One region of the Chryseobacterium sp. UF-290 genome, then DNA from elsewhere that is predicted to be linked to it. Evidence: riboswitches for the same ligand, from Rfam matches in the RefSeq annotation. Region 1 holds a riboswitch; the other holds the start of a gene.
The links. Region 1 has a riboswitch for thiamine pyrophosphate ahead of thiS (sulfur carrier protein ThiS). Riboswitches for the same ligand answer to the same signal wherever they lie in the genome.

Region 1 (7,523 bases):
AGGCACATCAATATTAACGATTTTATTTTTTAATCCGTACCATGCGGATTTATAATAGTCTGAAGCGGAATAAAACACAACAGGACAAGCCAATAAGAACATCAGTACCCTGAAAAGACCCTTATAATGCTCCATCCAGTAATCTTCACCCCCTACGTATTCAGGAAAGGCGAGGAACATTCCGTTTCCGAACGCAAATCCTGCGATGGCAAATTTTACAAGAAGCGATTTGTCCAGATGATCTACGTTTTTTTCTGCAGTCTCAAGGCTGATAACGGGTTTGTAGCCCAGGTTGGTTAAGAAATTAGCTAGTTGGCTTAATTTCAGGTCATTATGATTGAATGAGATCTGTAAGGTCTTTCTGGTGAAATTGACCTGGGAATATTTGATGTGATCGTTTAAAGTATGAAGACTTTCCAGCAGCCAGATGCATGAAGAACAGTGTATTACGGGGATTTTGAATGTGACAAGGCTGGTGTTTCCTTCTGAGAAATCTGTAACCTTTTCAAAGATTTCCGGTGTATCCAGATAATCGAACTGAGTGGAGTTTTCATCACCCGGGCGAATTCCTGCCCCTTTATTCAATTCGTAGAAATTACTTAAATTATTCGTATTCAGAATTTCATAAACAGACTTACAGCCGTTGCAGCAGAAAGTCTTTTCATCAAACAGAATTCTTTCTTTTTCTATACCTTGACCACAATGAAAACAGTTCTCGCTCACCACCCTAAAATATTGAAGTACAAAATTATAACAAATTTTTTTGTTTATCGAGTTAAAAAGTTCTATTTTTGTGATAAATATCATATAAAATGCCGCAGGAACAACAGATAGCAATTGAAGAGAGGTTCGCCAGAGTTTTTAATGATAAATCATTTAAGGAAAGACTTTCTAGCGCAGATTTTGAAAAATATATTAACGGTAAAAAAAGATTGAGTTTTCAGAAACACGATACTATTTTCGAAGATGGGGAGACTCCAAAAGGGGTGTTCGTATTAGAGAAAGGAGCCGCTAAACTTTCAAAATCAGGAGCATTTGGAAAAGATCAGATTTTAAGATTTATCAAAGAAGGGGATATCATCGGCTATCGTTCTTTGCTTTGCGGGGAGAATTTCCAGGCCAAAGCAGAAGCTATGACAGATATAGAATGCGTTTTCTTACCTGCTGATATATTCATGTATCTTTTGGAAGTAGATCCACAGCTGTCTTTCGTAATGCTTCAGAAAATTTCATACGAATTAGGAGAATCCTCCAACACGATTACTTTCCTGGCACAGAAAACGGTAAGAGAAAGGCTTGCGGAAATACTGCTGCTCCTGGAACAGAAGCTGGGAGTAGATCCTGAAGGCTTCATTAAGATCTCATTGACGAGAGAAGAAATTGCCAACATTATTGGAACAGCCACTGAAAGCGCTATCCGTCTGATCTCTGAATTCAAGCAGGATAATCTGATCGAAGTAGACGGCAGAAATATTAAGATTCTCAACCACGACAAACTCATGAAACTCGGTCACGTAGTTTTGTAAAAATCATAAAAACTTAAGTCGGCTAAAGGCCGACTTTTTAACTTTTAAAAAATAGATAAATTATGTCTGTTCACTCTGAAATTAAAAAAGTTACGACTGAAACCTTGCGCAAAATGAAATTCGACAAGGAAAAAATAACAATGCTTACTGCCTATGATTTTACCACAGCAAAGATGGTAGATGCAGGTGGAGTAGATGCTATTTTGATTGGAGACTCTGCAGCGAATGTCATGGCAGGTTTTGAAACGACACTGCCTATTACTTTAGACCAGATGATCTATCATGCCCAAAGTGTGGTAAGAGGAACCGACAGGGCATTGGTAGTGGCGGATCTGCCTTTCGGAACTTACCAGAGTAATCCTGAAAAAGCATTGGAGTCTGCGGTGAGAATGATGAAGGAAGGAGGAGCTCATGCTGTAAAGATTGAAGGAGGAAAAGAAATTTCAAAATCAATTAAAAAGATCATCAATGCAGGAATCCCTGTGATGGGACATTTAGGGCTGACACCACAGTCTATCTATAAATTCGGAACTTATAAAGTAAGAGCAAAAGAAGAAGCTGAAGCTGAAAAGCTGATTAATGATGCAAAGCTTTTAGAAGAATTAGGCTGTTTCTCTGTTGTTTTGGAAAAAATTCCTGCTGATTTGGCTAAAAAAGTAACGGAAAGTATTTCGATTCCTACTATCGGAATCGGTGCCGGTGCAGACTGTGACGGGCAGGTATTGGTATATCACGATATGGTAGGAATGAACAAAGGTTTCAGTCCGAAGTTTCTGAGAAGATACCTTGATCTTTACACAGAAATTACAGGAGCGGTTTCCCAGTACGTGAAAGATGTAAAGAGTGTAGATTTCCCCAACCAAAACGAAAGTTATTAATTCATGCAAAACCAACAACAATCTATCCAGGGAATTTTATCCATTGCAGCACTGATCTGTCTTGCTGTAGGCTGGTTCAATTTATTTTCTCCGGAAATTAATCATCTGCTTTCCAGAAAAGTTTTCTATGTTCTGATAGGAGCGAGTTTTTTTATCCAGGCACCATTGCTTACCAACAAAAATTTTGTCTATGCCATGTATGCGGCGGCAGCTATTTGTGTGTTTGGAGCATTTATACCTGAAGGTTCCAATTTATCAGCCATTAAAACCATTGGCCTGCTGGCCGGGATTATCCTTTCATTGTCAAATAGAAGAAGATAGACGGCATTACGATGAAGGAGCAGATTATATATGAAGACAACCATCTTCTGGTGATCAATAAAAAGGTCGGTCAGCTTGTACAGGGTGATAAGACCGGTGATGAATCATTACTGGAATCTATAAAGAATTTTATAAAAATAAGAGATGCTAAGCCGGGAAACGTTTTTCTCGGCTTGGTTCATCGTATAGACCGTCCTACTTCAGGGCTGGTGATCTATGCCAAAACATCCAAAGCGCTTTCCCGTCTTACCCAGATGGTAAAGAACCGTGAGATCAAAAAGACCTATTGGGCAGTAGTAGGAAAAGAAATGATTCCTCAGAGTCAGAGACTTGTACACTATCTGAAGAAGAACGAGAAAAATAATAAAGCCATCGTTTTTCCTAAGGCTACAGAAGGTGCCAAAGAAGCTATTCTGACCTATAACGTGATCAAGGCACTGGATAATTATCTGCTTCTGGAAATTGATCTTGAAACCGGAAGACATCATCAGATCCGTGCTCAGCTGTCAAAGACGCGCGTTCCGATCAAAGGAGATCTTAAATACGGTGCTCCGCGTTCCAATCCGGACGGAGGGATCAACCTTCACGCAAGAAAACTGGAGTTTATTCATCCGGTTACCAAAGAAAAAATTGAAATTACGGCTCCTGTTCCGCAAAATGATGCGATCTGGAGAGCTTGTGAAGACTAGAGCGGATTGGATTCTTCCCTATTATAAAAATTTAAACATAACAACCATCTCAATTTTGAGGTGGTTGTTTCTTTGAAAGAAATTCAATTTTGCTCATTCTGAAAAAATAACTAACTTCGTCCCATACTTTAGGGGTGTCTGTTACCAACAGACTGAGACTTTACCCTTTGAACCTGATCTGGATCATACCAGCGTAGGGAAAAGTAGGTGACTTTTGCTGTGCATTCTATTGCACAATAATGGCCATTCCTAAAGTGTATTTAAATTATTTAGGAATGGAACTTATAATCAACCACACCCGAAAAACATTCAATATACTTCCTGAAAACCTGGAAGCATTACTGGCTATAGAGCTGCCCGGAAAAAGAAAAGGGATCGCAGTAGCCCTCAACAATCGTATTATTCCGCTGTCAGCGTGGGCGGAAACAATCCTTAACGACAAAGATTCAGTTTTAATCATTACGGCCACTCAGGGCGGATAAATCTCATATTTTAATACCAAAATTTATGGCTCATTCTATTACATGTTCGCCATTTCCGAACTCAAAGAAAATTTATGTTGAAGGAAAAATTCATCCTATCAATGTAGCAATGCGTGAAATACAGCTTAGTCCTACCAAACTCACCAATGGAGGCTTTGAACATAATGTTCCCGTAACGGTTTACGATACTTCAGGCCCGTATACGGACGAAAATGCGGTGATCGACATTCAGAAAGGACTTCCGAGAATCAGGGAGCAGTGGATTCTGGACAGAAAAGATGTCCATATTCTGGAAGGAATCACTTCTGAATATGGAAAAGCACGTTTGGCAGACCCTAAGCTTGATGAATTACGTTTTTCCTATGATCATAAACCCAAGGTTGCACAAGAAGGAAAAGAACTTACCCAGCTTTATTATGCGAAGCAGGGAATCATCACTCCCGAAATGGAATATGTAGCGATCAGAGAAAATCAAAAGATCGAACAGCTTGAATCTGTCTCAAAAGAGATGGCTTTTCAGCATATCGGAAACAGCTTTGGGGCCAATACACCCAAAAGTAAAATTACACCGGAATTTGTAAGAGATGAGATCGCTGCCGGTAGAGCGATTATACCTAATAACATTAATCACCCCGAAAGTGAACCTATGATCATTGGGCGGAACTTTTTAGTGAAAATTAATGCCAATATAGGAAACAGTGCCGTTTCATCAAGTATTGAAGAAGAAGTGGAAAAAGCGGTATGGGCCTGCAGATGGGGAGCAGATACCATTATGGACCTTTCAACAGGAAAGAATATTCATGAAACAAGAGAGTGGATCATCAGAAATAGTCCGGTTCCCATTGGTACAGTTCCTATTTATCAGGCATTGGAAAAAGTAAAAGGAGTTCCGGAGGATCTGACCTGGGAAGTTTTTAAAGATACGCTGATTGAGCAGGCTGAGCAGGGAGTCTCTTATTTCACGATTCATGCCGGGGTTTTACTACGATACATTCATCTGACCGCAAATAGAGTCACCGGAATTGTATCCAGAGGAGGCTCTATTATGGCAAAATGGTGTCTGTTTCATCATAAGGAAAATTTCCTGTACACCCATTTTGAGGAGATCTGTGAGATCATGAAGAAATATGATGTGGCTTTTTCCCTTGGGGATGGCCTGCGTCCGGGTTCTATTGCCGATGCTAATGATGCAGCTCAGTTTGCTGAGCTGGAAACTTTAGGAGAACTGACAAAAATAGCATGGAAACATAACGTACAGGTAATGATCGAAGGGCCGGGCCACGTTCCGATGCACATGATCAAAGAAAATATGGAAAAGCAGTTGGAAGAATGTCATGAAGCCCCATTTTATACCTTAGGTCCTCTGACAACGGATATTGCTCCGGGGTATGATCATATCACTTCCGGAATCGGTGCGGCAATGATCGGATGGTTCGGTTGTGCGATGCTTTGCTATGTAACCCCAAAAGAACATTTAGGCCTTCCGAATAAAGAAGATGTAAAAGTAGGGGTGATCACTTATAAGTTGGCTGCCCATGCTGCGGATCTGGCAAAAGGACATCCGGGAGCACAGTATAGAGATAATGCATTAAGTAAGGCCAGATTCGAATTCAGATGGGAGGATCAGTTCAATCTTTCACTGGATCCTGATACGGCAAGGGCTTATCATGACGAAACACTTCCCGCTGATGGGGCTAAAATTGCTCATTTCTGTTCGATGTGCGGACCAAAATTCTGCTCTATGAAGATTACTCAGGAAATCCGGGAATCAGCGGAGAAAGGAATGCTGGATAAGTCACAGGAATTTATTGAAAAAGGAAAAGAAATCTATATATGATCCTTGTCATCACTCCTGAAATGGCAATTCCCAATGAGACGGATCTTATCAATCAAATGTTTCAGGAAGGACTCGATCTGCTTCATATCAGAAAACCTCACATCAACCAAAAGGAAATGACAGAATTTATCAGAAAGATTGATTCGTCATTGTATTCCCAATTGGTACTTCATAATCACTATGGTCTGGGAAAAGATTATGGGATTTCAAGATTTCATTTCAGGGAGCAGGACCGGAAAGAAGAAAAATATAAACCTTTTGCAGGGGAAAATATGATCTCAACTTCTGTACATGACATTACAACATACAATACTTTGGGAAAAGAATGGGAATATGCTTTCATAAGCCCGTTTTTTCCAAGTATTTCAAAAAAAGGATATGGTGAAAGCTCAACGGTGCTGGAGGATGTAAAGAAACGGAGCAACCAGAATGTAAAATTAATTGCTTTGGGAGGAATTGATCCTGAGAATATTCAGAAAGCCTTTGAAGCAGGAGCGGATGGAGCCGCTTTGCTGGGAAGTGTCTGGGAGAGTAAAGAACCACTGGATGCTTTCAGGAAGTGCAGGAGTAACACTATTTTATAATTAAAAAAAGTCATCCTCTTTGCCGGGGATATTTCATGGAAAAATTACAATACATATCACAGGGAAAAACAAGGTTTGAGCAGGAGCTTAATATCCGCAAGGCATTAGATAATGGAATAAAATGGGTACAGGTGCGCTGGAAAGAAGCTCCGGAAGACGAATTGATAAGCCTTTGTACAGCTTCGAGGCTGCTATGTTCGGAATATGGGGCAATGTGCATCATCAACGATCATGTGCAATTGGCAAAAAGTATAGATGCTGACGGTGTTCATCTTGGATTAAATGATGACTCCGTTCAGGAAGCAAGGTACATTTTAGGGGAAAGTAAAATAATTGGCGGAACGGCAAATACTTTATCGGATGTTCTGCAGAGGATGGCTGAGCCATGTGATTATATTGGCTTAGGCCCTTTAAGATTTACAGCGACCAAAGAAAAGCTGAGTCCTGTCCTTGGTTTTGAAGGGTATCAGGAAATTGTAAAGACTCTTAGAGAAAGGTCGCTGGGTCTTCCCAAAATTTTCGCGATTGGAAGTGTTACCCTTGAAGATGTCGAACCTCTTCAACAGATGGGTATTTATGGCATCTCTGTTTCAGGGGAGATCACAAGACAGCCATCTCTTATTAATGAATTTAAGAAAGAAATGATAGGAAATCGCTGTTAAAAGAAATAGACCGGTGAATGAATGCTGATGAAAAATGGCAGCTGTATAAGATCTTAGAAAAAATAATTGTATATGAATAATCAAAAATTAATAATAGCAGACAGAACGTTTGAATCCAGACTGTTTTTAGGAACCGGTAAATTCGGAAGTCTCAGGGATATGACGTCATCCGTTGTCGCCTCAGAAACGGATATGGTGACAATGGCATTGAAGAGAATAGATGCCCGGTCGGCAGAAGACGGTCTGCTGGATTCTTTAAGAGAGACCAATGTTCATCTTTTACCCAACACTTCAGGGGCAAGAACAGCTAAAGAAGCAGTATTGGCCGCCCAGTTAGCCAGAGAAGCCCTGGAAACGAACTGGGTGAAGCTGGAGATTCATCCGGATCCGAAGTATTTATTACCAGATCCTATTGAAACACTTTATGCGACTGAAGAACTTGCCAAATTAGGATTTGTGGTAATGCCTTATATTCATGCAGACCCGGTGCTTTGTAAACGCCTTGAGGATGCGGGAACGGCTGTGGTAATGCCTCTGGGAGCAC
Region 2 (7,523 bases), on a different contig from region 1:
AAAGAGCTTGATCTCATGCGGATATTTTCCGACATTTTTAGTAATGACATTGTCTGTAACTGTCGAAGGAGATGATGTTGCAACTGAATCTGGTGTTGGTGTCACTGTAGAATCGTTAGACATTACTGTTGCCAATGTGTCTGTACTTACAGAAGATTGGGAATTTGTTTCTTTTTTACAGGAAACAATTGTTGTACATACTGATAGCGCTAATGCGCCTGCAATAAGTTTTTTCATAATTATATGGGTTGGTAATTAATATATTATAACGCAGTTTAAGAGATTTTATTTCAATTTTTCTTTTATAAAATCAATACATTTTTCTATGACAGTATTCAGATTTTCCGGTAATTCACTTTCCGTCCAGGGCTCTTTTGCTCCGAAAGTATGATTAGCGTTTTCAATAAGGAAAAGTTCAGAGTTCGGATTAAGAATATGAAGATGCTCCGCATGGCTGGCATCTACTGCCTCATCCTGAGTACCATGAATGATCAGCATATGAGTTTTAGCCATTTCAGTAGCCCTCTCTACATCAAAACGGTGTATATTTTGTTCATAATCTTCATAGAACTGGTAATAATGAGGCATTTCCTGCTTTGTACGGCCATTTAAGGCATAATATACCCCTTCTTTTTTCCAGCTCTCAAAGGCATCATCTGTAGGAAAACGTTCTAAAGTATCAACACTTGCCAATGTAATCAAACCATTGATCCTCTCATCTTCAAAAGTTTTAATGATCGAAATTCCTCCTCCCCTGCTGTGTCCTATGAGAATGATCTTTTCACTGTCTACATTAGGATGTTTTACGAAATGATCAATGATAACCCCAAGATCAGAAAGTTCTTTGGAATAATTATTATTTCCAAATGCTTCCAGGTCTGCAAAGTGATGGGGGTCTTCAATCGTTGTTCCGTTATGGGAGAAATTAAACTTTACAAAGAAAAAGCCTGCCTTTGCCAACTTTTCTGCCATCAGATCCCAGGCTCCCCAATCCTTATAGCCTTTATACCCGTGAACGAAAATTACTAACGGAAGTTTTTTATCTGTTTCAGGATAACAGGCATCGGCGAGAAAATCTCTTGTTTCAGGATTGGGGATGATGATATTTTGTTTTTTTGTGACTTCCATACTTTGAGTTTATATTTTTTGTTTTTCACTGACCATACAGATTCTGCTGAGGTTTATCGCGTCTGTTTACTGAATCCGTGAAGAGCTTTTTATTGTTTATAATTGGTCAGAATCCATTTTTCACTTAAAAATATTAAAAATAGAATTAAACACAAAGTAAAACCTTATTTTTGCTTTATGCAGAATTTAAGAACTGTAACCGTAATGCGTTACATTCTGCCATTGAGAGAAGGGGGTTCTCTTCCTGCACTGGCAGAAGCTGATGATGACTTTAAATATGTTTTAAAATTCCGTGGTGCGGGCCACGGGGTAAAAATGCTGATTTCCGAACTTTTAGGCGGAAAAATTACAGAAGCTTTAGGATTGAAAATTCCGGAGCTAGTTTTCGTAAATCTCGATGCTGATTTCGGAAGGACGGAAGCTGATGAGGAAATACAGGACCTGCTGAAGTTTTCAGAAGGGCTGAATCTAGGGCTGCATTACCTATCCGGTTCCATCACGTATGATCCGGGAGTAAGTATCGATCCGCTTTTAGCTTCAAAGATCGTTTGGCTGGACGCGTTCATTACCAATATCGACCGTACTTTTAAGAATACCAATATGCTGATGTGGCATAAAGAGCTTTGGATCATTGATAACGGCGCTTCGTTCTACTTCCACCATTCATGGCAGAACTTTGATGCCGCTGCAAAAACTCCGTTCAAATATGTGAAAGATCATGTATTACTTCCAAAAGCTAGTATGCTGGATGAAGCGGATAAGTTTGCCCACAAAGTACTGAATGATACTCTTTTCAGGGAAATTGTCAATTTAATCCCCGAAGACTGGCTCCACTGGAATGATGCTGATGAGACCCCGGATGAAATCCGTGAGATCTATTTTCAGTTTTTGAAAACCCGGTTCGAAAATTCACAAATCTTTGTAAACGAAGCTAAAAATGCAAGAGGATAAAATATATGAATATGCGGTAATACGCTTGGTACCCAAGGTTGAAAGAGAGGAATTTTTCAATATCGGACTTATTATGTTTTCCAAAAAAGAAAAATTCATCCGGGTAGAATTCTATCTGTGTCCTGATAAATTCAAACTGATGCACAGTAAACTGGATTATGCGGATATCATTCAAAACCTGGAAAGTTTCCAGAAGATCGCCAACGGGGATAAAGATGGCGGCCCGATTGCCCTGCTCGACATTCCCGAACGTTTCCGCTGGCTAACGGCTGTAAGGAGTTCCGCTGTACAGACTTCAAGACCTCATCCCGGAAAATCCAGGGATCTGAATACTACTTTTGGTAAACTTTTTGAGGAATTAGTAAAATAATACGATTCAAAAAAATTACTCATCTTTAATAAGTAACATATCAATAACCAGGTTTTTAAAAACCTGGTTATTGTTTTAGTAATAAGCTTATCCAATGTAAAGTTTTTCTCAAAATCATATTGAACCTAAATCCCCCAAAAAGCACTCTGTTTTCTAAAGTAGCTGTTGTACTCTCTGAATAAGTTTACAGACCGGATGTTGAATTTCATTGCTTCACAGAAAAACATCAATCTATATATTTTCCAAAAAACCAAATAAATTAAAATTATAATAATCAATGATTTACAATTTTAAAATTTGTATTAGAATACAATATTGCTAGATTAGTATACATATCAACAATTTTTACATATAAAATAATTAACTTGGCGATTATTTATTTTTTTTACAATAAAAAAGCCAATAATTTGAATTATTAATCAGTAAAAAACAAAAGGTATGGATTTCCTGGACAATATAAATGCTCTTACATTAATATTCGCATCAGTACTTATTTTTGCGATCGCTTACCGTGTTTACGGTATTTTCATGGCCAATAAAGTATTGCGGCTTAATGACAATAATATGACTCCTGCCATAGAATTTGCAGATGGTAAAGATTATGTTGCGACCAATAAGAATGTACTCTTTGGACACCATTTTGCAGCGATTGCCGCAGCAGGTCCTTTGGTAGGTCCCGTTCTGGCCGCTCAGTTCGGTTATCTTCCCGGAGCTTTATGGATCTTAATCGGATGTGTACTTGGAGGAGGAGTGCATGATATGGTGGTTCTATTTGCTTCTGTAAGACACAAAGGACAAAGCCTGGCAACCATTGCTTCGAAGGAAATAGGTAAGGCAACAGGAACCGTCGCAGGGTTTGCCATCTTATTCATCCTCATTCTCACACTGGCAGGTTTATCCCTTGCCTGCATCAACGCGATGCATGAAGCTTCCTGGTCTCTTTTTACGGTCGTGATTACCATGCCTATCGCTGTGATCATGGGTCTGATCATGCGCTACAAAAAGAACAGTGTCCTCTTCGCCAGTATTTTAGGAGGTATACTTTTGATCGCGGGTATTATTGGCGGACATGGTCTTATGCAGAATCCTACCATGAACAATTTATTTTCATGGGATATTAAAACGATATCCATTGCTATTCCGTTATATGGCTTTCTGGCCTCGGTACTTCCGGTATGGCTTCTTTTGGTTCCCAGAGACTATCTTTCTACGTATTTAAAGATCGGAACCATCATTATGCTTGCTGTAGGTGTGATCGTAATTCATCCAACAGTACAAATGCCGGCCCTTACTGCTTTTATCAACGGTGGAGGACCTGTAATAGGAGGGCCTGTACTTCCTTTTATCTTCATTGTCATTGCATGCGGAGCGATTTCGGGATTTCATGCTGTGATTGCTACGGGAACTACTCCTAAAATGCTCAATAGAGAAAGAGAGATTCTTTTTGTAGGATATGGTGCCATGCTGGTTGAAGGCTTTGTCGCCCTGATGGCTTTGATTGCTGCCTGTACTTTAATGCCGGGAGACTATTTTGCCATTAATACTCCAAAAGAATCATACGACGCTTTCCTGGCCGCTCATCCTTCTCTTCATGGAGTAGACATTGATTATTATTCCCAAAAAATAGGCATTGACCTGCATGGAAGAACCGGTGGTGCCGTTTCGCTGGCTGTGGGAATGGCTCATATTTTTAATAAGATTCCGTATATGGATCAGCTGACAGCCTATTGGTACAATTTTGCGATCATGTTTGAAGCTGTATTTATCCTTACAGCCATTGATGCCGGAACAAGGGTCGGACGTTTCTTTTTACAGGAGATGCTGGGCTCTGTTGTTCCTAAGTTCAATGATAAAAACTGGATTCCTGGAATCATTATCAGCAGCCTGCTTTTCACTTTTGCCTGGGGCTATCTGGTATATACCGGAAATGTGAGCAGCATCTGGCCTTTGTTCGGGATCAGCAACCAGTTGCTGGCAGCCTGTGGACTGATTGTTTGCACCACGATGCTGATAAGGATGAACAGGGGGAAATATGCATTATGTTCCGCTATCCCGGGAGTCTTTATGGCCGGAATTACTTTCTGGGCAGGATATCTCCAGGTCACTACCATCTACATTCCCAAAGAACAATATTTACTGGCTGCTCTTGCGGTCACAGCTATGGTATTGATGCTTATTGTCTTTATCGGGGCTTTCAGAAAATGGTATGAGCTTTTGAAGATCAAAACAACAGAAACAGATTTCTATGGGGAACAGGTAAAGGAACTGGTAGAAAGATAGCAGGTTCCGATTCAAATTCCACTGCCGGTTTTTTGCCTGCTCTGATAATTTTTATACATTTGTTTTGCTTTAGGGGTATTCTGAAAAGAATTGAGAGAGTCCCTTTGAACCTGATACGGCTTACACCGACGTAGGGAAAAGCAAAATTACATGATCTGCTTTTTTGCTAATGTACCTTTTGTTTCAGATTTTTTCCTAAAGCTATTTTATATTAATGATAACAATGGAAAAAATTCTCTGGCAACAAGCCCAGCTTGTACGACAAAAGTCTCCCCTGGTTCACAATATTACCAATTATGTAGTGATGAACAATACAGCCAATGCTCTTTTGGCTGCAGGTGCTTCTCCCATTATGGCTCACGCAAAATCAGAGATCAGGGAAATGATCAATATAGCTCATTCAGTGGTTATTAATATAGGAACCCTTGATGAATACTGGTCAGAGTCTATGCTCATTGCTGCTGAAACGGCAGACGCTATTCACAAGCCCTGGGTTTTGGATCCTGTAGGAGCAGGCGCAACCTCTTTCCGTGATCAGATCTTACATCAGCTTTTACAATACCACCCCACCGTCATCAGAGGCAATGCTTCTGAAATTATCGCTCTTGCCAAGATCAATAAAACAGTGACAAAGGGAGTAGACAGTACAGCAGGGAGCGATGAAGCGATCGATGCTGCTCAAATCCTGGTCAGCCAATATAATACCATCGTCTGCATTTCCGGTGAAACCGATATTATCCTGAACCCACACCAAACATTCTTGATCAAAAACGGTCATCCTCTCATGACCAAAGTTACAGGCCTTGGATGTTCAGCAACAGCATTAACGGGAGCATTCATAGGATGTTCAGAAGATAAAATCATAGGAGTTGCCGCAGCAATGGCATTGCTTGGTATAGCAGGAGAGCTGGCCGTTCAGGAAAGTAAAGGTCCCGGAAGCCTTCAGGTCAACCTGATCGACAGGCTGTACAATATCACGGAAGAAGAATTTGTTGCCCATTTGAAAATAGAACAAAAATGAGTGCATATTCTTTCCCTTACAGGCTGTACCTGGTGATCTCTGAAGCTGACTGCATTGGAAAAAATTTTCTGAAAGTTGCTGAACAGGCTATTATTGGCGGTGTGGATATCATCCAGCTGCGTGAAAAAAATGACAGCAGTGAAGTGTTTCTTCAAAAAGCCCGACAACTTATCGAAATTACGGACAAATACGGAATTCCCCTCATCATTAACGATAATATTGAGGTTGCTGAAAAAGTAAATTCAGCAGGAATTCATGTTGGGAACAACGATACAGCCCCTGCTTATCTGAGACAACAACCTCTTATCCTGGACAAGATCATTGGCTATTCTGTAGAGCATCTTGCCCAACTTGAAAATGAACAGACCGCTGTCTCGGATTATCTTGGAATAAGTCCTGTATTTAAAACAAATACCAAAACAGATACGATCACAGAATGGGGCCTTGAAGGCATCACGAAGATCAGGCAGCTTACAGAAAAACCTCTGGTAGCCATTGGCAACATTCATCTTACCAATGCCAAAGATGTCATCAACGCAGGCGCAGACTGTCTTGCTGTTGTTTCGGCAATATGCGGTGCAGATGATCCTCAGAAAGCAGCATATCAATTAAAAAATGAAATTTTAAAATGAAAAAGTATAAATACCCGTCAGTATTAACTATTGCCGGTTTTGACGGAAGCGGCGGAGCAGGTATTCAAGCTGATATCAAAGCAACTTCTGCTTTAGGCTGTTTTTCAACATCGGTATTGACCGCCTTACCTGTACAGAATACTCAAGGCGTAAGGAAAATATATCCAATTCCTGTAGAAGCAGTAGCTGATCAGATCAAAGCGATCCTGGATGATATTGTTCCGGATGCTATTAAAATAGGAATGGTACATACTCCTCAACTGGTGGAAGCCATTGTTTCTACATTATCACAATACGAAAGAATACCCATTGTATTTGATCCTGTAATGGTAGCTACCAGCGGACACCGGCTGATTGAAGAAGAGACCATCACAGCCCTCACAGAAATGCTCTTCCCCATTGCCGATGTTATCACCCCCAATATGGATGAAGCGGCAATTTTAGCGGATATGAAAGTAGAAACACTGGAAGACCTTTACACCGCAGGAAAAAAAATCAAAAAATTGGGTTGTAAGACAATCCTTCTTAAAGGAGGGCACCAGGAAACCTCAACGATTACTTCCCTGTTCTATGATGAGCACGAAACTTATCATTCTTTCGAAACGTTAAAATTTAACACCAATAACACCCACGGCTCCGGCTGTACGCTTTCTTCCGCAATAGCAGCTTATATTGCCCAGGGAAAAACTTTGTACGACGCTGTCTCTTTGGGACAGGAATATACTTACAAAGCCATAGAAAACGGAACAGATGTACAAACAGGTCTGGGAAACGGCCCGCTGAATCACTTTTTTAATCCTCAAAAACTTATCAAAAATGAAATGGTCTGAACAAACCTGGAATACTATAGGAGAATGTTATCAATCTATCCTGGATATGCCTTTTATAAAAGAATTATCAGATGGCAGCCTGCCACAGGAGAAATTCCGCTTTTATATGGCTCAGGATTCTTTATATCTGGAACATTTCGGAAGAACACTCTCCCTGATTGCTGCAAAGATCACCGATCTTCAGGATGTACTGGCTTTTATGCGCTTTGCCGAGAATGCCATTGTTGTGGAAAATGCGCTGCATGAATCTTATTTCAAAGATTTTGGGGTGAATGATAAAGGTGTTTTACAGCCTGCCTGCCATCATTACA

Region 2: another riboswitch for thiamine pyrophosphate. It lies ahead of thiM (hydroxyethylthiazole kinase); the one in region 1 lies ahead of thiS (sulfur carrier protein ThiS).

What each region holds. Positions count from the first base shown of each region.
Region 1 covers NZ_JBSICB010000011.1:82,116-89,638, forward strand. The annotation lists gene AC4IF5_RS13925 (heavy metal translocating P-type ATPase) at 1-723, opposite strand, end outside; gene AC4IF5_RS13930 (Crp/Fnr family transcriptional regulator) at 813-1,526, shown strand; gene panB (3-methyl-2-oxobutanoate hydroxymethyltransferase) at 1,589-2,404, shown strand; gene AC4IF5_RS13940 (hypothetical protein) at 2,408-2,725, shown strand; gene AC4IF5_RS13945 (RluA family pseudouridine synthase) at 2,737-3,414, shown strand; TPP riboswitch at 3,535-3,631, shown strand; gene thiS (sulfur carrier protein ThiS) at 3,690-3,896, shown strand; gene thiC (phosphomethylpyrimidine synthase ThiC) at 3,922-5,733, shown strand; gene AC4IF5_RS13960 (thiamine phosphate synthase) at 5,730-6,317, shown strand; gene AC4IF5_RS13965 (thiamine phosphate synthase) at 6,353-6,979, shown strand; gene AC4IF5_RS13970 (thiazole synthase) at 7,052-7,523, shown strand, end outside.
Region 2 covers NZ_JBSICB010000014.1:93,156-100,678, reverse strand. The annotation lists gene AC4IF5_RS15870 (Ivy family c-type lysozyme inhibitor) at 1-237, opposite strand, end outside; gene AC4IF5_RS15865 (alpha/beta hydrolase family protein) at 286-1,128, opposite strand; gene AC4IF5_RS15860 (HipA family kinase) at 1,306-2,079, shown strand; gene AC4IF5_RS15855 (DUF3037 domain-containing protein) at 2,066-2,449, shown strand; gene AC4IF5_RS15850 (carbon starvation CstA family protein) at 2,888-4,729, shown strand; TPP riboswitch at 4,791-4,883, shown strand; gene thiM (hydroxyethylthiazole kinase) at 4,953-5,750, shown strand; gene thiE (thiamine phosphate synthase) at 5,747-6,382, shown strand; gene thiD (bifunctional hydroxymethylpyrimidine kinase/phosphomethylpyrimidine kinase) at 6,379-7,212, shown strand; gene tenA (thiaminase II) at 7,199-7,523, shown strand, end outside.